One region of the Effusibacillus pohliae DSM 22757 genome, then DNA from elsewhere that is predicted to be linked to it. Evidence: predicted binding sites of a transcription regulator. Region 1 holds the regulator's gene; the other holds the start of a gene.
The links. The regulator LexA, encoded in region 1, represses DNA repair genes until DNA is damaged. The targets are predictions, from matches to a motif close to CGAACATATGTTCG.
Positions count from the first base shown of each region.

Region 2: uvrB (excinuclease ABC subunit UvrB) is a predicted target of LexA. The motif match lies at 4,501-4,514, and genes of this name have one in related genera.

Region 1 covers NZ_AQXL01000134.1:130,683-140,883, reverse strand. Annotated here, with positions in the region: gene glnA (type I glutamate--ammonia ligase) at 1-145, shown strand, start outside; gene C230_RS0117480 (MerR family transcriptional regulator) at 277-690, shown strand; partial or broken gene glnA (type I glutamate--ammonia ligase) at 755-2,092, shown strand; gene lexA (transcriptional repressor LexA) at 2,156-2,773, opposite strand; gene C230_RS20905 (LysM peptidoglycan-binding domain-containing protein) at 2,959-3,252, shown strand; gene C230_RS0117460 (hypothetical protein) at 3,314-3,574, opposite strand; gene C230_RS0117455 (MogA/MoaB family molybdenum cofactor biosynthesis protein) at 3,687-4,202, shown strand; gene C230_RS0117450 (EcsC family protein) at 4,218-4,472, shown strand; gene C230_RS0117445 (long-chain-fatty-acid--CoA ligase) at 4,672-6,375, opposite strand; gene C230_RS0117440 (HU family DNA-binding protein) at 6,586-6,858, shown strand; gene C230_RS0117435 (ArsR/SmtB family transcription factor) at 7,139-7,462, shown strand; gene arsB (ACR3 family arsenite efflux transporter) at 7,500-8,570, shown strand; gene C230_RS0117425 (ArsI/CadI family heavy metal resistance metalloenzyme) at 8,636-9,103, shown strand; gene arsC (arsenate reductase (thioredoxin)) at 9,122-9,550, shown strand; gene C230_RS0117415 (YitT family protein) at 9,762-10,201, shown strand, end outside.
Region 2 covers NZ_AQXL01000123.1:19,823-30,023, reverse strand. Annotated here, with positions in the region: gene uvrA (excinuclease ABC subunit UvrA) at 1-2,179, opposite strand, end outside; gene uvrB (excinuclease ABC subunit UvrB) at 2,422-4,407, opposite strand; gene C230_RS0110845 (flagellar motor protein MotB) at 4,689-5,441, opposite strand; gene C230_RS0110840 (flagellar motor protein) at 5,425-6,234, opposite strand; gene C230_RS20125 (PDZ domain-containing protein) at 6,269-7,555, opposite strand; gene C230_RS0110830 (S41 family peptidase) at 7,640-9,064, opposite strand; gene ftsX (permease-like cell division protein FtsX) at 9,142-10,023, opposite strand; gene ftsE (cell division ATP-binding protein FtsE) at 10,013-10,201, opposite strand, start outside.

The sequences.
Region 1 (10,201 bases):
AGCGCTCAGCAACCTCGCCCAGGACGAGGTGCTGAAGGAAACGCTGGGTGATCACCTGTTCGAAGCCTACACCTCGCTCAAACAGGCGGAATGGGATGAATATCGCTTGGAAGTCCATCCTTGGGAACTGAAACAGTACAAGTAAGAGTATAAAATCCCTGACGTTGATTGTCAGGGATTTTATTTATTTCTGTAATGTACAATCACATGATTTGACAACGCTTATCGGGCTGGAATATAATAGTTATAAGATTCGATGCAAAGGGAGGGTGTGTGATGAATGACGAGATTCGCCGTAACATGGCCCTTTTTCCGATCGGTATCGTTCAGAAGTTGACGGATCTGACTCCCCGCCAGATTCGTTATTATGAACAGCATAAATTAATTCAGCCTGCAAGGACGGAAGGCAACCAGCGTTTGTTTTCGTTCAACGATGTGGAACGTTTGCTCGAGATCAAGAAACTTCTCGATCAAGGGCTGAACATGGCTGGAATCAAAAAAGTGCTGGGTGACCGTACCGTTCCGACCGAATTGCCAAAGACAACAGAAGCGCAGGAACAGGCGCAAAAGGTCAAAGACCTCTCCGAAAAGGAACTGCACGACCTGTTGAAAAAAGAACTGATCTTGTACGGTCGTCCCGGAATGAGCGGATCCTTGATCCAAGGCGAACTGTCCCGCTTTTTCCATTGATGCCTAGTCCGGTTTTTTTCGGCGGCATTCCATGCCGCCAATACATATTTGGGGAGGAAGATTGATGAATCGCCATTACACCAAAGAAGACATTTTGCGCATGGCCAAGGAAGAAAACGTTCGTTACATTCGACTGCAGTTTACCGACCTGCTCGGTATCATTAAGAACGTGGAAGTGCCCGTTTCGCAGTTGGAAAAAGCGCTCGACAACAAACTGATGTTTGACGGATAGTCGATCGAAGGATTTGTGCGGATTGAAGAATCCGACATGTATCTGTACCCGGATCTTGACACCTGGCTGATTTTCCCGTGGGAAACGGAACACGGCAAAGTCGCCCGCCTGATCTGCGACATCTACATGCCGGACGGCACGCCGTTTGAAGGGGATCCACGCGGAATTCTGAAAAAAGTGTTGAAGGAAGCCAACGACATGGGCTTCACCGCGATGAACGTCGGTCCGGAGCCGGAATTCTTCCTGTTCAAACTTGACGAGCACGGCAACCCGACGATGGAAGTGAACGACAAGGGCGGATACTTCGACCTCGCGCCGCTCGATCTCGGCGAAAACTGCCGCCGCGAAATCGTCCTGACGCTTGAGTCGATGGGCTTTGAGATCGAAGCTTCCCACCACGAAGTAGCGATCGGCCAGCATGAAATCGACTTCAAATATGCGGATGCGGTAACGGCAGCCGACAACATCATGACCTTCAAGTTGGTGGTCAAGACGATCGCCCGCAAATACGGGCTGCACGCGACCTTCATGCCGAAGCCGATTTTTGGCATCAACGGATCCGGCATGCACTGCCACCAATCCCTGTTCAAAGGCAAGGAGAACGCGTTCTACGATGAGAGCGACGAACTCGGCCTGTCGAAAACTGCAAAGCATTATCTGGCGGGCATTCTGGCGCACGCTCGCGCGTTTGCGGCGGTTACCAACCCGACCGTCAACTCTTACAAGCGGTTGGTGCCTGGCTATGAAGCTCCGTGCTATGTAGCTTGGTCTGCGAAGAACCGTTCGCCGCTCGTTCGGATTCCGGCTTCCCGCGGATTGTCCACCCGGATCGAACTGCGGAATCCAGACCCGTCCTGCAACCCGTATCTGGCGCTTGCTGTGATGCTGAAAGCGGGTCTGGATGGCATCAAGAACGAACTGCCGTTGCCGGAACCGGTCAACCGCAACATCTACGTGATGAACGAAGCGGAAAGGGAGAAGGCGGGCATCCGCTCGCTGCCCGCGTCGTTGAAGGAAGCGCTCGACGAACTGCTGGCTGATGAAGTGATCAGCTCCGCGCTGGGCGAGCATGCGCTGACCCACTTCGTCGAGGCAAAACTGATCGAATGGGATATGTTCCGCACCGCAGTCCATCAGTGGGAACGCGATCAATATCTGGCCACCTACTAATTTGGAAGAATGAAGGCCATCGGACGCCGCACCGGCGGACCGATGGCCTTCATTCTTTGTAGATCACGTTATGTGACGGAACACACCGATCACTTTCCCCAGAATTGTCACATTTTTGTAACGGAGCGGTTCCATCGCGGAATTTTCCGGTTGCAGCCGGATATGATCCGCCTCTCTGTAAAACCGTTTGACCGTCGCTTCATCATCTTCTGTCATCGCCACGACGATGTCCCCGTTATTCGCTGTCTGCTGCTTGCGGACGATGACCAGGTCTCCGTCATGAATCCCCGCTTCAATCATCGAATCTCCTTGCACCGTCAGCAAAAAAACGTCCGCATCCCCAACGAGGTGGGCCGGCAGCGGGAAATAGTCCTCCACGTTTTCAATCGCGGTGATCGGACTGCCGGCTGTCACCTTTCCGACGATCGGCGCCATGACAGTTGAAATCTCCGGCGTGTCCGCGGCGACGTCTCCATCCAAAATCTCGATCGCGCGGGGTTTCACCGGATCCCGTCGGATCAGCCCTTTTTGCTCAAGGCGGGCGAGATGGCCGTGAACTGTCGAACTGGAAGCGAGACCCACAGCGTCGCCGATCTCCCGTACGGACGGGGGATAGCCCTTTTTCCGCACCTCTTCTTTAATGAACTCAAGGATTTGTTGTTGACGTTTCGACAACTTCATAAATCGATTCTCTCTCCTAACTGTACTAGAAATAGAAACGAATCATAGAGTTCTTATATATGGATTATAGCATGCGGTGGAAAAAAATACAAACATAAGTTCGGTCATCCGCTTGACAAGAACAGACGTTCGGTGTAGGATAAAAGATGATAAGGAACAAATGTTCGGGAGAGGGGATCAGATTTATGAACACAAAGCAAAACCGATTGTTTTTGAAAAGCGTCAAAGGTGCAGCAGCCATCTGCTTGGCGATTCTATTTGTGGCGCTGGGATTCAATCTGATATGGTGCGGCCAGGCATTCGGAAGCAACGAGGAAACGGTCGTGGTCGTTCAGCCTGGCGATACGCTGTGGTCGATCGCGAAGGAGAATTGTCCGGGCAAAAACATCCAGGAGGCGATTTACCAGATTCAGAAAACGAACGGATTAAAGGGGGCCAACTTGCAGATTGGCACTGTGTTGAAGATTCCTGCTTTCTGATAAACGCACAAAATAAAACTGGTACAGAAGCGAAAAAGAGGCGCGTTTAACGCCTCTTTCGCTACCACACCCGCCATGCGAACAGCGCGATTTGCAGCAGAACCAGCATCAGTTTCAGGAAGGTTCCGAGCAAAAATCCGATCAACGTGGCGACTCCCGCCAAAACAAATATCGCTCCGGGCAATATCGGATACAGGGTGAACCCGATCCCTAGCGTAAACAGGATCACCGGTAAATCAGCGACATGTTGATTCCCCCATTTTGCTGCCAATCTGGCAATCGCTGTATCATGAATGTACCATACATCAAACAGAACGGCCATCGTTCGTTTCGAATACCCCGGCCGGCACGGTATGTTGGGGGAAAACAACGAGTGACTGCAGATTGAAACATCGCCGCTTTTCCGTTAGAGTGCAAGATAGAGGTGATTTCATATGTCAGTTGAAGAACATCGCAGGGAAGCGCCGAAAACGGTCAAGTGCATGGTGATTACCGTCAGCGATACACGCACGGAAGAAACGGACAAAAGCGGGCAGCTGATGATACAGTTGCTGCGGGAACACGGATACGAGGTGACCGATTACCGAATCGTGAAAGACGAGTATCAGGTAATTCAGTCTGTGGTTCAACAAGCGGCCGCTTCGCCGGATGTGGAAGCGATTCTGCTGAACGGGGGCACCGGCATTACCGACCGGGACACTACATACGAGGCGGTCGAATCGCTGTTGGACAAGACGATGCCCGGATTTGGCGAGATTTTTCGCTATTTGAGCTTTGCGGAAGATATCGGGCCGGCCGCCATTCTCAGCCGGGCGATCGCCGGTATCTGCAAAGGGAAAGCCGTTTTTTCGATGCCCGGTTCGACCGGCGCAGTGAAGCTGGCGATGACCCGTATCATCCTTCCGGAACTGGCGCATGTGATGCGCGAAATCTATAAGGATAAAAAATGAACTACTAGAAAAAGAGTGTTTCAACAAATTCACCATTGGAACGGACATGCTGGGTTGACTGCCACCTGCAGCAGCTTGCAGGAGACGGTCGAGTGGCGCCAGATTTACGCTGAATACAAGGAAAGCGTCGAATTCAAAAAGATCCTTTCGTTTCTCCCGATTTTCGGTGCCGCTGTCAGCGGCTGGGCCAACTATTCGCTGCTGGATGAACTCGGCCGGACAGCAAAAAACGCGTATCGGATGCGTCTGCTGCAGGAAAAAGACCGGTAGCGGCGCTCTACCGGTCTTTGCAACACAGTCTGTTTAGCAAGTCTTCAACCAGCGTATGTTTCGCAGGTCTTTTGCAACAGAGTTCGTTTCGCAGTAGAAGGAACGTAGATTCGGCAGGGTGGCACTGGCCGCGCGAGGCGGGTGGGCCCCAGGATGCCGGCGGTTGGCTCATCTGTCTGAATGACCGCCCGCTGGGGTGCTACGAAACGCTTGTTGGCGATTCGTGCGAAGCCGCCCTGCGCTTTTGTTCTTCTTCCTGCAACGCGCGTTTCAACACCTTTCCAACCATCGTTTTCGGCAGTTCCTTGCGGAATTCGTAGAGGCGGGGAACCTTGTAAGCGGCCAGCCGTTGCCGGCAAAATGCATCCAGTTCCGCTTCCGTAACGGTTTGTCCGTGTTTCAACACGATATACGCCTTCACCGTTTCGCCACGGTATGGATCCGGAACCCCGATCACGGCCGCTTCCTGGACGGCCGGGTGTTCAAACAGAACCTCTTCCACTTCTCGCGGGTAAATGTTGTAGCCGCCTGCAATGATCAAATTTTTCTTGCGGTCCACAATATAAAAATATCCTTCATCATCGGTGATCGCGATGTCACCCGTCAGCAGCCATCCATCTTTCAGCACCTCAGCCGTTTCGGCCGGCCGATTCCAGTAACCCTGCATCACCTGCGGCCCTTTGACCAGCAGTTCGCCCGGTTTTCCCGGTTCCACTTCCTGCAGGGTGTCAGGATCCACGATCTTCGCCTGGGTGTCCGGCCAGGGAAGCCCGATCGAACCGTTTTTGCGTTTCCCCCAGATCGGATTGCAGTGGGTGACGGGGGACGCTTCGGTCAGCCCGTATCCTTCCACCAGCTTGCCGCCGGTCAACGATTCGAACCGTTCCTGCACTTCCAATGGCAGTGGGGCGGAACCGCTGATGCATGCTTCAATCGAGGAGAGGTCGTATTTTTCGATATCCGCATGGTTCAGCAGCGCGATGTACATGGTGGGAGCACCCGGGAACAGGGTCGGCCTCTCTTTTTCGATCGTCTCCAGTACATCCACCGGTTGAAAGCGCGGCAACAAGATCATCTTGGCCGCCAGCGAAATCGCGAGATTCATGCCGATCGTCATACCGTACACGTGAAAAAACGGCAGGACACACAGCACGGTTTCTTGCCCCGGCTTGCATTTCCAGATCCAGCGCATCGCCTGTTGCGTGTTGGCTACGAGATTTTCGTGGGTAAGCATCACCCCTTTTGATACACCGGTCGTACCGCCCGTGTATTGCAACAGGGCGAGATCTTTTTTCGGATCGATTTCCGCCTGCACCGGTTTTGCAGCAGCACTTTTCAGCAAGCGCGGAAACGACAGCGTCCGTTCATCGTAGCGGATCTCGACAGCCTGTCTGTCTTTGCGAGCTTTCAGAGGATACAGATAATTCTTTGGGAACGGGAGATAATCCTTGATCGATGTGACGATTACCTTCTCAACCGATGTGCCTTGTATCGCACTCGCCACTTTTGGGAACACCAGGTCAAGACAAACGAGAATCCGGGCGCCGGAATCGGATGCCTGGTGGTGAATTTCCCGTTCCGTATACATCGGATTGAATTGGACAACGACAGCCCCCGTGAACAGGGCGCCGTAATAGGCAATCACGCTTTGCGGGCAGTTCGGCAAGATGATACCGACGCGATCCCCTTTTTGGACGCCGAGTGACAGCAATCCATTGGCAAACCGGTATGCATGCTCCAGCAGTTGTTCATACGAAAGCGCTTTCCCCATAAACGAAACGGCTGTTTGCTTTGGGTATGCCCTGGCGGCCTGCTGCAAGAAAGCGGACAGCGGCTGTTGCGGATAATCCAACGTCAGAGGAACTTCTTTCGGGTATTGATTCGCCCATGGTGTATCGAACAATACAGACACCTTCTTTCAATCTCACTCAACTAATTTCATCCTACCATGATCCGACCGGTCGGTCAAATTGTAATTGATGCGCGATTCTTCCGAACGATGCGGCAGGACATGCGAGAATTTTGCGGATAAGGAAATTTCGCCTGTGTTGGCAGGATTTTCGTCGGATTTGCAGAATATATGTGTATCCTCAAATTAGAAAGGGTGTTTGGGTTGAACAAAACCGACCTCATTACAGCAGTTGCTGAAAAAGCTTCTCTGAAAAAAGCGGACGCGGAAAAAGCGGTCAACGCGATTCTTGATTCGATCAGCGAAGCGTTGAAAAAAGGAGAAAAAGTGCAGTTGATCGGATTCGGCACGTTTGAAACCCGCGAACGGTCCGCTCGCACCGGTCGCAATCCGCAAACGGGCGAGGAAATCACAATTCCTGCCGCAAAAGTGCCAGCTTTCAAACCGGGCGCCGGATTGAAAGAACTGGTGAAGTAAGTTCTTTCCACCGCAGCTTTACATATTCAGTACCACGCACTTCTCTTGTGGAAGTGCGTTTTTATTTTTGAGACATATTGATAGATGGCGGGACATAAAGAATACATAATATTTTTACGGTAAAGTTAATGGCGGATGGTGGCCCAAGATACGATTCGCCAACAATATCACCCACCTGTGTGAGCCATTCACCGGCTTTCGTATGATTCCGCTGTTGCCATCCAAATTATTTTGCACTATTATATAATCATATAGTTATATTATCATGGAGTGATCAATGATGGAATTTGAACAATTGGCCGATGCTTTCAAAGCGCTCGGAGATCCCACCCGGTTACAGATCATCGCATTGCTCAACGTCCGGGAATGTTGCGTGTGCGAACTCGTTCCGCTGTTCGGGATCTCACAACCGGCTGTCTCCAAACATCTAAGCCGCTTGAAAACATCCGGGCTAGTCAAGGAAACAAGGAGAGGACAGTGGGTGTTCTACTCATTGAACCGGGAAGCGCTGCGCCAACTGGGCGATGTGTTGCACAATCTGCCCGACATGTCGGCGAAATTCAAGGAATTGGAAGAGCAGGGCCTTCTGGTCACTTGCGACTGAAAACCGAAACAGATGGCACAAGGAGTGATGGCAAAGGATGACACAAACGCATGTAAGAGTCGCGAAGAAATTATCTTTTTTGGACCGTTATCTGACCCTATGGATTTTTGCCGCGATGGTCACCGGAATCGGATTGGGGGGTTGGTTCCCGCATCTCGTCACCCTGCTCAATCAATTTCAGGTGGGGACGACCTCCATTCCCATCGCGATCGGCTTGATCCTGATGATGTATCCGCCGCTGGCAAAAGTCCGGTATGAAGAAATGGGGCGAGTCTTCAAAAACCCCAAAATCCTCGGTCTCTCCCTCCTTCAGAACTGGGTGATCGGCCCTGTTTTCATGTTTGTGTTGGCGGTTTTGTTCTTGCAAGGGGAACCGGAATACATGGCGGGGTTGATCATGATCGGGCTAGCGCGTTGCATCGCGATGGTGATCGTCTGGAACGATCTGTCGAAGGGAGACGCCGAATACGCGGCGGGCCTGGTGGCTTTCAATTCGGTTTTCCAGGTTTTGTTCTATTCGGTGTACACTTCGGTCTTTGTGACGATCTTGCCGGAATGGCTGGGCTTGCAGGGAATGATTGTCGACATCGCCCTCTCCGAAGTGGCAAAGAGTGTCTTTTTATACTTGGGAATTCCGTTTCTGGCAGGTTTCATCACCCGCTATTCGCTCGTGAAGCGCAAGGGGCGCATTTGGTACGAGACTGTCTTTATTCCGAAGATCAGCCCGCTGACGTTGATCTCCCTGCTTTTTACCATCGTGGTGATGTTTTCGCTGAAAGGGGACATGATCGTTCGTTTGCCGTTGGATGCGCTGCGCATCGCGATACCGCTTCTCATCTACTTTGTGGTGATGTTTTGGGTGTCATTTTTCATGGGGAAAAAGGCGGGCGCGAATTATCCCGTGACAACAACTCTCGCATTTACAGCGGCGAGCAACAATTTTGAATTGGCGATCGCCGTTGCGGTCGGGGTGTTTGGCATCCATTCGGGAGCCGCTTTTGCGGCTGTCATCGGTCCGCTGGTGGAAGTGCCGGTCATGATCGGCCTGGTTCATGTCGCATTGTGGCTGCAACGGCGATATTTCCGATCCTCGTTTGCGAATTCCTGAAAAATGTTCTCTCGCGGACGTCTTTTGGGGTTTTGCCATAAAAATTTTGAAAGGGGTCATGGGCAATGCCGAACTTTCTGCGCATGCACGTCGCCATCAACGTCAACAACCTTGAGGAGAATCTGAAATTTTACCGCGCGTTTTTCGGAGCGGAGCCGACGAAGGTGAAGGACAATTACGCGAAGTTCGAACTGGACAATCCGCCGCTCCATTTTTCGATGAATGTGCGGCCGCACGAGCCCAAGGGCGTTTTGAACCATCTGGGTTTCCAGGTGGAGAACACCGATGCCGTTTTGGCCGTCAAGGAACGGTTGCAAAAAGCGGGTCTGGTGCCGATCGACGAAATGGGCACCACTTGCTGCTATGCCGTCCAGGACAAGATTTGGGTGCGGGATCCGGAGGGAAACGCCTGGGAAATTTTTTACACAAAAGCCGATTCCGAGTTCGAGTCGGCGGGCGAGCCTGTGGTGCAAGGCGTATGCTGCACATCGTCTCCCGCTGCCGAACTGATTGAGCTGGATGAGCGGAAGTGAAATGGGGGAAGCGGCCCGATGGACAAAAAACCGGTCATTTATTTTCTCTGCACAGGCAACTCATGCCGCAGCCAGATGGCGGAAGGCTGGGCGAAACATTTCGGAAGGGACAAAGTGGAAGTGTACAGCGCGGGCATCGAAACGCACGGATTGAATCCGCGGGCGGTGGCCGTGATGCAAGAAGCGGGCGTGGACATATCACAGCAGACATCCGATTTGATCGACCCCATCCTTTTGCATCGGGCGGATTATGTGATCACGCTGTGCGGGGATGCGAACGACAGGTGTCCGGTGACGCCGCCGCAGGTGAAACGGCTCCACTGGGGGTTGGAAGACCCGGCGAAAGCAACTGGAACGGAGGAGCAGATCCTGAACAAGTTCCGTGAAGTGAGAGATGTGATTCGGGACCGAATCAAAGTCTTTTTGGGTGAGATTGGCGTAAAATAGCGATAGGGGCCGTCAGGCGCGAACGGCATCCGATTTGCCAGCCCCCGTCCATTCGCCCGGATTCCGTACCGGAGCAGAATGGACGGTCTTTTTGTTTTGAAGAATTGGGCCATATATGGTTCAATAAAAAAGTGTGGCAAGATGGCGTTCACGTTGCAACGGACGCCTGGGGGGCGGATCATATTTTGGATGTTGAGGAAGGAGAGGAGACATGTTGGTAGATGTGCAGGAACAAACGAAACCGTTGATTCGCAACAAAAGAAAAGCTTTTCAAAGAACTGCCAAACGGGTTCTTTTCATCTTCCTGGGTGCTGTGTTTGTGGCGGTCGGACTGGAAATTTTTTTGGTGCCGAATCGGATTATCGACGGCGGCATCGTCGGGATTTCGATTATCCTCTCTCATCTGACGGGGTGGACGCTCGGGCTGTTTTTGTTTTTCCTGAACCTTCCTTTTTTGTTGCTCGGATACAAACAGATCGGAAAAACGTTCGCCTTTTCCACGTTGTTCGGGGTCGCGGTGATGTCGGTCGGCACGACGCTGTTGCACCCCGTTCCGAGCTTGACGGAGGACCCGTTGCTGGCTGCGGTGTTTGGCGGCATCATCCTGGGGATCGGTGTCGGCATGGTGATCCGCTATGGGGGATCGCTGGA
Region 2 (10,201 bases), on a different contig from region 1:
CTTTTTTGTAGCCGCGGATTTTCGCCTCATTGGTGGTGGCGAACACGTCCCGGATGTCGTCAAACACCCCCGTGTATGTCGCCGGATTGGAACGGGGTGTCCGGCCGATCGGCGATTGGTCGATGTCGATCACCTTATCGAGATGTTCCAGCCCGCTGATCTTCTTGTGCGCACCCGGTTTGGTACGGGCCCCGTTCAACTGCTGGGCAAGCGCTTTGTACAAGATTTCGTTCACCAGCGTCGACTTGCCTGACCCGGACACACCCGTCACGCAAGTGAACACACCGAGCGGAATTTTGACGTTGATATTTTTCAGATTGTTTTCGCAGGCCCCCTGGATTTCCAGCCACTTGCCGTTCGGCTTGCGCCGCCTGTCGGGAACCGGAATCATTTTCTTGCCGGACAGATACTGGCCGGTCAAGGAATTCTCATCCTGCATGATCTGTTCCGGCGTTCCTTGCGCCACCACCTGTCCGCCGTGAATCCCCGCCCCCGGTCCGATGTCGATGATGTAATCGGACGCCAGCATCGTATCTTCGTCATGTTCGACGACAATCAATGTGTTGCCGAGATCGCGCATGTGTTCGAGCGTCCTGATCAGCCGCACGTTATCCCGCTGGTGCAGGCCGATCGACGGTTCGTCGAGCACATACAGCACCCCGGTCAAAGCGGAGCCGATCTGCGTCGCCAGCCGAATCCGCTGGGCTTCTCCACCGGAGAGCGTTCCGGCCGCCCGGCTGAGCGACAGGTAGTCCAGCCCGACATTTCGCAAAAATCCAAGCCGGGAGCGAATCTCCTTGAGAATCAAACGTGCGATCGCCTCTTGCTTGTCCGTGAGGCGGAGGTTTTCGAAGAAATCGAGCGCCTCGTTCACCGACAGACGTGTGACTTCCGCGATATTGCAGCCGTTAATGCGAACCGCCAGCACTTCCGGTTTCAGCCGGTCGCCGTTGCAGGCGGGACACGGCTTGGAGCTCATAAACTCCTCGATGAATTCCCGCACGTAATCGGACGCCGTTTCCCGGTAGCGCCGCTCCAGGTTGGGAATCAACCCCTCGAACAACACTTCCGCCACTTTCGTCTGTCCGAAGTCGTTTTCATAATGAAAGCGGATTTTCTCTCTTGGCGCGCCGTACAAAAGTTTATCCAGCTTGTCTTGCGGGATCTCCTCTACCGGCACATCCATCGGAATGCCGAAATGTTTGCAAGCGGACGCCAGCAGTTGCGGGTAGTAATTGGACGACGAACCGGCCCACGGGACAAACGCCCCTTCCGCCAACGTTTTCGAACGGTCCGGCAGTACCAGATCAGGGTCGACTTCCATGTTCGTCCCGAGTCCCGAGCAGGTTTCGCACGCCCCGTACGGCGAGTTGAACGAAAACATGCGCGGGCTCAGTTCCGGCAAGGAGAATCCGCATTCCGGGCAGCCCAGATTTTGCGAAAAAATCATCTCCTCCCCGCCGACCACCCCGACGGTCACAATGCCGCCCGACAGGTTCAAGGCGGTCTCCAGGGAGTCAGCAAGGCGGGTTGCCACATCGTCTTTCACCACGATCCGGTCGACCACCACTTCGATCGTGTGCTTCTTGTTTTTTTCCAGTTCGATGTCTTCCGACAAATCGCGAATTTCGCCGTCGACGCGGACGCGGACATAGCCTTGCTTGCGGATGTCATCGAACAGTTTGCTGTGCTCTCCCTTGCGCCCACGAATCAGCGGAGCGAAAATCTGGATCTTCGTCCGTTCCGGCAATTCCAGCACATGGTCCACCATTTGCTCGACCGTTTGCGAAGCGATCGGAATGTCGCAGTTAGGGCAGAAAGGTTGTCCGACGCGGGCAAACAGCAGCCGCAAATAATCGTAGATCTCGGTTACCGTGCCGACCGTTGAACGGGGATTGCGGCTGGTCGTTTTTTGGTCGATCGAGATGGCAGGCGACAACCCGTCAATCGAATCGACATCCGGTTTGTCCATCTGCCCCAAAAACTGCCGGGCATAAGCGGACAACGATTCGACATAGCGGCGTTGCCCCTCCGCGTAAATCGTGTCGAACGCAAGCGAAGATTTCCCGGAGCCGCTGAGGCCGGTCAACACGACCAGCTTGTCTCTGGGAATCTGCACATCGATATTTTTCAGGTTATGGACGCGCGCACCTTTGACGACGATATATTCCTGTGCCATAAAGCTCTCCTTTTCTGCACGTTTCTACATTTCCCGGGAAAAACGTCGAAAGCGGCCGGCCCGTTGTCGAATCGACCACGGCGCGAAAAAAAGGATGCAAAACAGGGATGTACCGCACCTGACAAGCCGCTTCGACAAAGTTGCAGCCGGTCAAGCCGCCTCGCCAAACGCACGGCTTACTCACTCCATTTCAACCAACGGTGCAACCGGTCAAACCACCGCCACCAAACGCGGCAGCTTGCCTATGAAGCCGACAGTTCCAAAATAATGTCGCGCAATTCGGCGGCTCGCTCGAACTGCAGCGCTTTTGCCGCTTCCTTCATTTCCTTTTCCAACGTCCTGATCAACTGCTCGCGCTCTTTCTTCGACATCTTGTCGACACTCTGCTTCACGTTGTACTCCGTCTTCGACTCGGCCGCCTTCGTCGCCTCAATCACATCCCGGACCGCCTTGCGAACCGTTTGCGGCGTGATGCCGTGCTGCCTGTTGTACTCTTGCTGGATCCGGCGGCGGCGGTTCGTTTCGTCGATCGCCGCCTTCATCGACTGCGTGATCGTATCCGCGTACATGATCACCTGACCTTCCGCATTCCGGGCGGCCCGCCCGATCGTCTGAATCAGCGACCGTTCCGCCCGCAGGAACCCTTCCTTGTCCGCATCCAGAATCGCCACCAGCGAAACTTCCGGCAAATCCAGGCCTTCCCGCAGCAGGTTGATGCCGACCAGCACGTCGAACACGCCCATCCGCAGATCGCGCAGGATCATCATCCGCTCCAATGTCTTGATATCCGAGTGCAGATAGCGCACCTTGATCCCGAGATCTTTCAGATAGTCGGTCAGATCTTCCGCCATCTTCTTCGTCAGCGTCGTGACGAGGACGCGTTCATCCCGCTTGATCCGCTTGTGAATCTCGCCCACCAGATCATCGATCTGGCCTTTGATCGGCCGCACGTGAATTTCCGGATCGACCAGACCGGTCGGACGAATAATCTGTTCGACCACCTGCTCGGCCCGTTCCAGTTCATAAGGTCCCGGTGTTGCCGATACGTAGATCACCTGGTTGATCCGCTGCTCAAATTCTTCAAATTTCAGCGGCCGGTTGTCCGCCGCCGAAGGCAGCCGGAATCCGTGCTCGATCAGCGTCAGCTTGCGGCTGCGGTCGCCGTTGTACATGCCGCCGATCTGCGGCACCGCCACGTGCGACTCGTCGATGATCAGCAAAAAATCTTTCGGAAAATAATCGAGCAACGTGTTGGGAGGCGACCCGGCAGGACGTCCTTCCAGATGGCGCGAGTAGTTCTCGATGCCGGAACAGAATCCGATCTCCGCCATCATCTCCAGATCGTAGTTGGTCCGCTGCTCGAGCCGCTGCGCCTCCAGCAGCTTGCCGGCCGCCCGCAATTCCGCCAGTCGCTCCTCCAGTTCGGCGCGGATGCTATTGATCGCCCGCTGCATCTTGTCGCCGGATGTCACGAAGTGGGACGCCGGAAAAATCGCAACATGCTGGCGCGTCCCCACAATCTCGCCCGTCACCACATCGATCTCCGTGATCCGTTCAATCTCATCTCCGAACAGTTCCACGCGAAACGCCTTTTCGCTGCGGGACGCCGGAAAAATTTCCAACACGTCGCCGCGTACGCGAAACGTGCCGCGCACAAAATTGATGTCGTTTCGCTCATACTGCATTTCGACAAGCTTGCGCAGGATGTCGTTTCTTGGCTTTTCCATGCCTACACGCAGCGACAGCACATGTGCCGCATATTCGACAGGGTTCCCCAACCCGTAAATCGAAGATACGGAGCCGACCACGATCACGTCATTCCGCTCCAGCAGCGAGCTGGTGGCCGAATGCCGCAGCTTGTCGATTTCATCGTTGATTTTCGCGTCTTTTTCAATATAGGTATCGGTCGACGGAATGTACGCCTCCGGTTGATAATAATCGTAGTAGGAAACGAAGTATTCGACCGCGTTGTTCGGAAAAAACTCCTTGAACTCGGCAGCCAGTTGGGCAGCCAACGTCTTGTTGGGCGCCAGCACGAGCGTCGGTTTGTTCACTTTGGCGATCACATTCGCCATCGTAAACGTCTTTCCGGAACCGGTGACGCCGAGCAGCACCTGTTGCCTCAACCCGGATCGGATGCCGTTGACCAGCGCTTCAATCGCCTTCGGCTGATCTCCCCGCGGCGAATATTCGGATACCAACTCGAACTTGCCTTTCCGGTCTGCCATCATCCCCACCCTTTCCATACCTCCTATTATACTCCTTCGACCGGCAGGTAACATAACATTTTTATTGTGCAACCAGACTATAGAAACCGAACACGAACTTCTGTTCTATTGTAGCGGAACCGAGAAAAAAAATCCACTTGCAGAATTGGGCATAATGAAAAAGCTTCCTCCGAGGCACTTCTGACGAACTGCCCATTATATAGAGGAAGCTTTTTTGACGTCCGGAATGTATATTGGTTGAATGCCACTAGTTTGAACCTGTTTTTTCAATCTGCCAACGGTCACTGGACAGCGCTGCGCAAAATGAGAATGTTAACCCGCCGATTGGCGGCCCGCCCTTCCGGCGTGTCGTTGCTTGCCACCGGCATATACTCGCCGTATCCGGTTGCCGACAGCCGATCCGGCTTCACCTCGCGAGTTTGCAAATAATACAGCACGTTGAGCGCCCGCGCGGCCGACAGGTCAAAATTGGACCGGAACTGGCTGTTGCGGATCGGCACATTGTCGGTGTGGCCTTCGACCGAAATTTTATTCGGCAGCGCCTTTAAAAATGGGGCAATCCCGTCGAGAATCCGTTCCGCTTCCGGTTTGATCACCGCCGAGCCGGTGTCGTACAGCGCCACATCACGCAACGTGATTTGCACACCTCTTTCGTTCAGTTCCACCATCACTTTGTCGCCCAGGTTGTTTTGTTGGATGTACTGTTTCAGCTTCTGCTCCGCTTCCTTCAAACGCTGGGTTTCTTCCGCCAGTTTACGGCTCGCTTCCAGCGTCTGTTTGTCGACCGAGTTGCCCGCTTCGTTCGGTTGCCCCTGCGACTTCTCAAATTTCGTTCTCATCACACCGGTCGAACCGTCGTAAAACGACTGATTCAGGGAGATCGCAAGTTGCTCGTACCGAGTGATGTCGATTTTTGACATCGCGTATAACACGACGAAAAAAATCATCAGTAGCGTGATCAGATCCGCATAGGTCAACAGCCAGCGCTCATGGTTTTCATGCGTGCCGGCATGGGAGTTACGCCGTCTCGACATCCGCCTCGCCTACCTCCCGCCCGGCTGTTTCCTCTTTCTTTTCGCGATTCGCGGGCGCCAGGAACACTTTCAGTTTCTGCCCGAGAATGCTCGGGTTCTCACCTGCCTGAATCGACAGGATGCCTTCGATCATCAGTTCGCGGATCAAAATTTCCTGCTTGCTGCGCACCTTCAGCTTGTTGGCGATCGGCAGCCACACCACGTTGGCGGAAGCGACGCCGTAGAGCGTAGCAATGAACGCGACGGCGATCGAGGGTCCTAGTTTGCTGGCGTCCTCCAGGTTCGAGAGCACATGCACCAGCCCCATCACCGTTCCGATGATCCCCATCGTCGGCGCAAAACCGCCCGCCTGCTCGAAGAGGGCTGCCCCTTTCGAATGGCGGTCCTCGATGAACGACAGCTCGGTTTCCATGATGCTGCGCACCAGTTCCGGGTCCACCCCGTCAACGACCAAGCGGATTCCATTTTTAAAAAAATCGTCATCATACGATTCGATCTTTTCTTCCAGCGCCAGGATCCCTTCCCGGCGGGCGATCGTCGCCAGTGACACCAGTTCGTCGATCACATCCAGCGGATCCTTCGGCTTGTGGGTAAATGCGATTTTCAGGATCTTCGGCAATTGCTTCAGTTGTTCCAGCGGAGTGCTGACCATCAGTGCCGCCAACGTCCCGCCAATCACAATCATGGCGGCGGTTCCCTGAAACAGGGAGCCGATATGTCCGCCTTCCAGCACAAACGCCCCCGTCAAAAAGCCGACACCGAGAATCAGGCCGAGGATTGTCGTGATATCCATTTCCGCTTCCTCCTGTTGTCACAAGTTTCCATCGTTACGCCGTTGTGTTTTTCTTCCGCTTTGCCGCCCTGCCGAATGAATCGCGGATGCGTTTCCACAGCGGGGGCGCGTCGAGGCGCACATATTCCTGCGTGCTCTCATCCGGCACCAGGATCAGCCCCAGACTGTGGGGTTCCCCCGTAAAGCGCGGTTTGCCCGCAAACCGGATTTCCCCTTGTTCGTCCACCACTTCCAGTTTGATAAAAGCCGGATTTTGGTTCAGCGCAAAGTGCAGATCAAACGGTGTGTTGACCGGCACTCCGTTCGCCTTCACAATCACCTCGCCCGGTTTCAGCTCCAAGCTTTCCGCCGGACTTCCCGGCAGTACGGCCAGGATGCGCAACCCTTGCAGCGGCTTGACAAAGCGGGGCTGGCGAACTTTTTCGTCCTGCATGTCCCATTTGATCAGCAGTTCGTGCGCGGCCGGCGAAAATACCGCCGCCGCCCACAGCAAAGCAGGAACCCACCTGTCCCCAAGCAGCGTCAGCCCCAGCAGGATGATCGCGTACAGGGCGAGGCAGCCGGCGGTTCTCGCCGCTTTTTCGGCCGGATGGCGGGACAGCGCCACACCCGAATAACCAAGTACGGCTGGAATCGGAAAGATTTGCAGCCCCTGTACGGCGGCTGCCGGTAGCAGGATCCACCAGGCGGGCGGTTGCAGTCCGCCGCTTCCGGTCACCACCACAGCCGCCAACGGTAACACCCAGAACTTCTGCAGGATGAAGCCGCCGATCAGCCGCCCCCGTTTTCCCTGTATGAACACAGGACTCGCTCCTTCTTTTCCCTGCAGCCACACCAACAACGCTTCCACCAGATGCAGTGTGGCAACCAGCGCCAGCAAATGCGGAACTGACAGAGCCCGCAGATTGGCGTATGTGTCGGCCAGCCACGGCCAGCGGATCGAATACTCCGGCAACGCCTTGAGCCCCAACGCCAGCACGGACAAAATGCCGCCCCCGTAGGCAAAACAGATAAACCGCAAGTTGAACAACGCCAGCAGGACCGTGACCGCCCACACATAAACAAAGTCGGTCGGGTTCAGCACGATGCCGATCCCGGCGATCAGAAGCGTCGCCGCCGCACCGCCCAAAATCCCGTACGCCAGCGATCGGACGGTCTGCGATTCGGCTGATGTCACACGGACGCCGAACATTTTTCGTTCCAGCTGGACTTGTCTGCGGTATTGCAGGTACACCAAAAGAATCGCGACGTAAAAGAACGGCTGCAGCAGGATTCCGCCAAATCCCCGTGCCAACTCCGAAACAAAAGGCCACACCTGCATCAGCCATTCCCCCCCTGAAACAAAAAACCCCTTGAGAACGTTCGTCCTCAAGGGAATATTCGACGGCAAGACCGTCATTACCTGCTATTTGATCATCGATTGCAACACGGAAATCGCTTTTTCAAGCTGCGTGTCGTTCGTTTTCTTCTTTTCGCGGATCACGTCCATCAATTTGACGGTGGTTTGTCCTTCCACCACGCCGGTCACCGGCAGGCCGTTCATCCGCTGGAACGTTTTCACCGCTTCTTCCGTTTGCGTGCTGAAATATCCGTCGTCCCTGCCCGGAACCAAGCCTACTCCGATCAGCATCTGCTGCAGCGTCTTCACTGCCGCTCCGGTCATGTCACGCTTTAACGGAGTGTCCGGATTGAGCGCCGGCAGATTGAAGTACACCGGCTGCGATACCTGATAATCGGGTTCCACGCCTTTTTTGTGAATCCAGTTGCCTTTCGGGGTTAACCATTTTGCCATCGTATACTTGAAGTTCGACCCGTCTTTAAAATCGTGGCTGGTCTGGACAGTGCCCTTGCCAAACGTCTTTTCGCCGACCAGCGGGTAACCGCCCGACTCTTTCAGCGCGGCCGCCAGAATTTCGGAGGCGCTTGCGGAACCGCCGTTGATCAGGCAGACGATCGGATACTTGGCCGTTTGCAGAGTCGATTTGATCACATCTTTATGGCCGTCCCGGTACTCAACTTGCAAAATCACGCCTTTGTTCGGAACCAGCAAGTTGGCGATTTCGTTCACCTGATCCAACAGACCGCCCGGGTTGTCGCGAACGTCGATGATCAACCCTTTGATGCCTTGTGCTTCCAGCTTTTTGAGCTCTTCCTCAAACCGTTTCGCCGTTTGTTCGGAGAAAGAGGTAATCTGGATCTTGCCGATCCCGTTCCCGAGATTCTCCCCGTAGACCGTCTCCAGCGGAATTTCGTCGCGAACGATCGTCACATGCAGCACATCGGGCGAACCGGGACGCGTGATTTCCAGCTCGGCTTTTGTGCCTTTCTTGCCGCGAATCAGCAAGACCGCCTGGTTGATGTCCATGCCGTCCAGTGTCTGGCCGTTCACTTTGCGGATCTGGTCGCCCGCGCGCAGTCCCGCTTTTTCCGCCGGCGATCCCTTGATCGGGGAAGCGATCGTGACGCGGCCGTCGATCGATTCGATTGTCGCGCCAATTCCCTCAAACGAAGAGGAGAGGGACATATGAAACTGGTCGGCCGTTTCCTTGTCCATATAGGTGGAATACGGATCGCCAAGGGCGGCGATCATGCCGGATATGGCGCCATCAAGCAGTTTTTGGTCATCGACTTCCTGGTAGTAGTTCCCTCGAATCGTCTGGTAGACTTCGTTGAATTTGGCAAAATTGGCCGCCTGCTGCCCGGACCCGAACGCGACACCGGCAACCGACATGCCACCCGTTCTCCACTGCAAAAACCCGTAGGTGGAAGCGGCTCCGGTCAACAACGAAACAACCAGCAACAGGGCGAGGGTGCGTTTGCGCAGATGCATCGATTCACCGCCTTTGTCTCCTGTCTCACAGCGAGTATATGAGACAAGTTGTCAGTCTAGTACTTGCCAAGCAAGGTTCAGATTTTGAGGAATTTGCGAACGGAGAAGGTCGATCCGAAAATGCCGATCAACGAACCGATCAAAAGCAGTGCTCCGCCCACCTGAACCACCAACGATTGCAGCGGGATCAAAGGAATAAACGTATTGGCAAAGTTGCCCAACGCGTACGAATAGCCGGCAACCAGCAGACCGATCGGAATCAGTGCACCCAAAGCCCCCATCAGCAGCCCTTCAAAGAAAAACGGCCAGCGGATGAACCAGTTGGTGGCGCCGACCAGCTTCATGATTTCGATTTCGCGCCGGCGCGAATAGATCGTGATCTTGATCGTATTCGAGATGAGGAAGACGGCCGTCAGCGCCAGGCCGACAATCAGAGCGCCACCCACCCAGCGGACCACGTCCATTACGCGGAACAGCTTTTCGACCGTGTCGCGGCCGTCTTTCACCTTTTCGACAAACGGAAACGTCCGGATCTGGTCGGCCAGCTTCAGCGTATCACGCGGATTCTCCGCTTTCACGACAAATTTGTCAGGCAGCGGATTTTCCATTTCCAAACCGGAGAACAGATCCCGGTGCTCCTTGTATTTCTCCACCATTTGCTTGACGGCGTCTTCCTTTGCGACAAATTCGACCGATTTGACGCCGGGCAACGCTTTCAGCTTGTCCTCCACTTTCTGGATATCGGCGCGGGAGGTCCCTTGCAGGATGAACACGTCCATTTGCACCTGCGATTCCACATCTTTGGTGAGCGCCTGCAAATTCATCGCCACCGTCAGGAACACGCCAAGGATCAGCAGCGACACCACGACCGATCCGATGGCGGCAAATGTCATCCATCCGTTGCGCCCCATATTTTTCAGACCTTCCCGGATGTGACGAAACAGTGTGCTAATCTTCATATCCGTATGCCCCCTGTCGTTCGTCGCGCACAATCCGTCCGTCCTCGATCGCCAGTACCCGCCGTTTCATCGTGTTGACGATCTCCTTGTTGTGAGTCGCCATCACGATCGTTGTGCCCTGTTGGTTGATTTTGTCGAACAGATTCATAATCTCCCAGGAAGTTTCCGGGTCCAGATT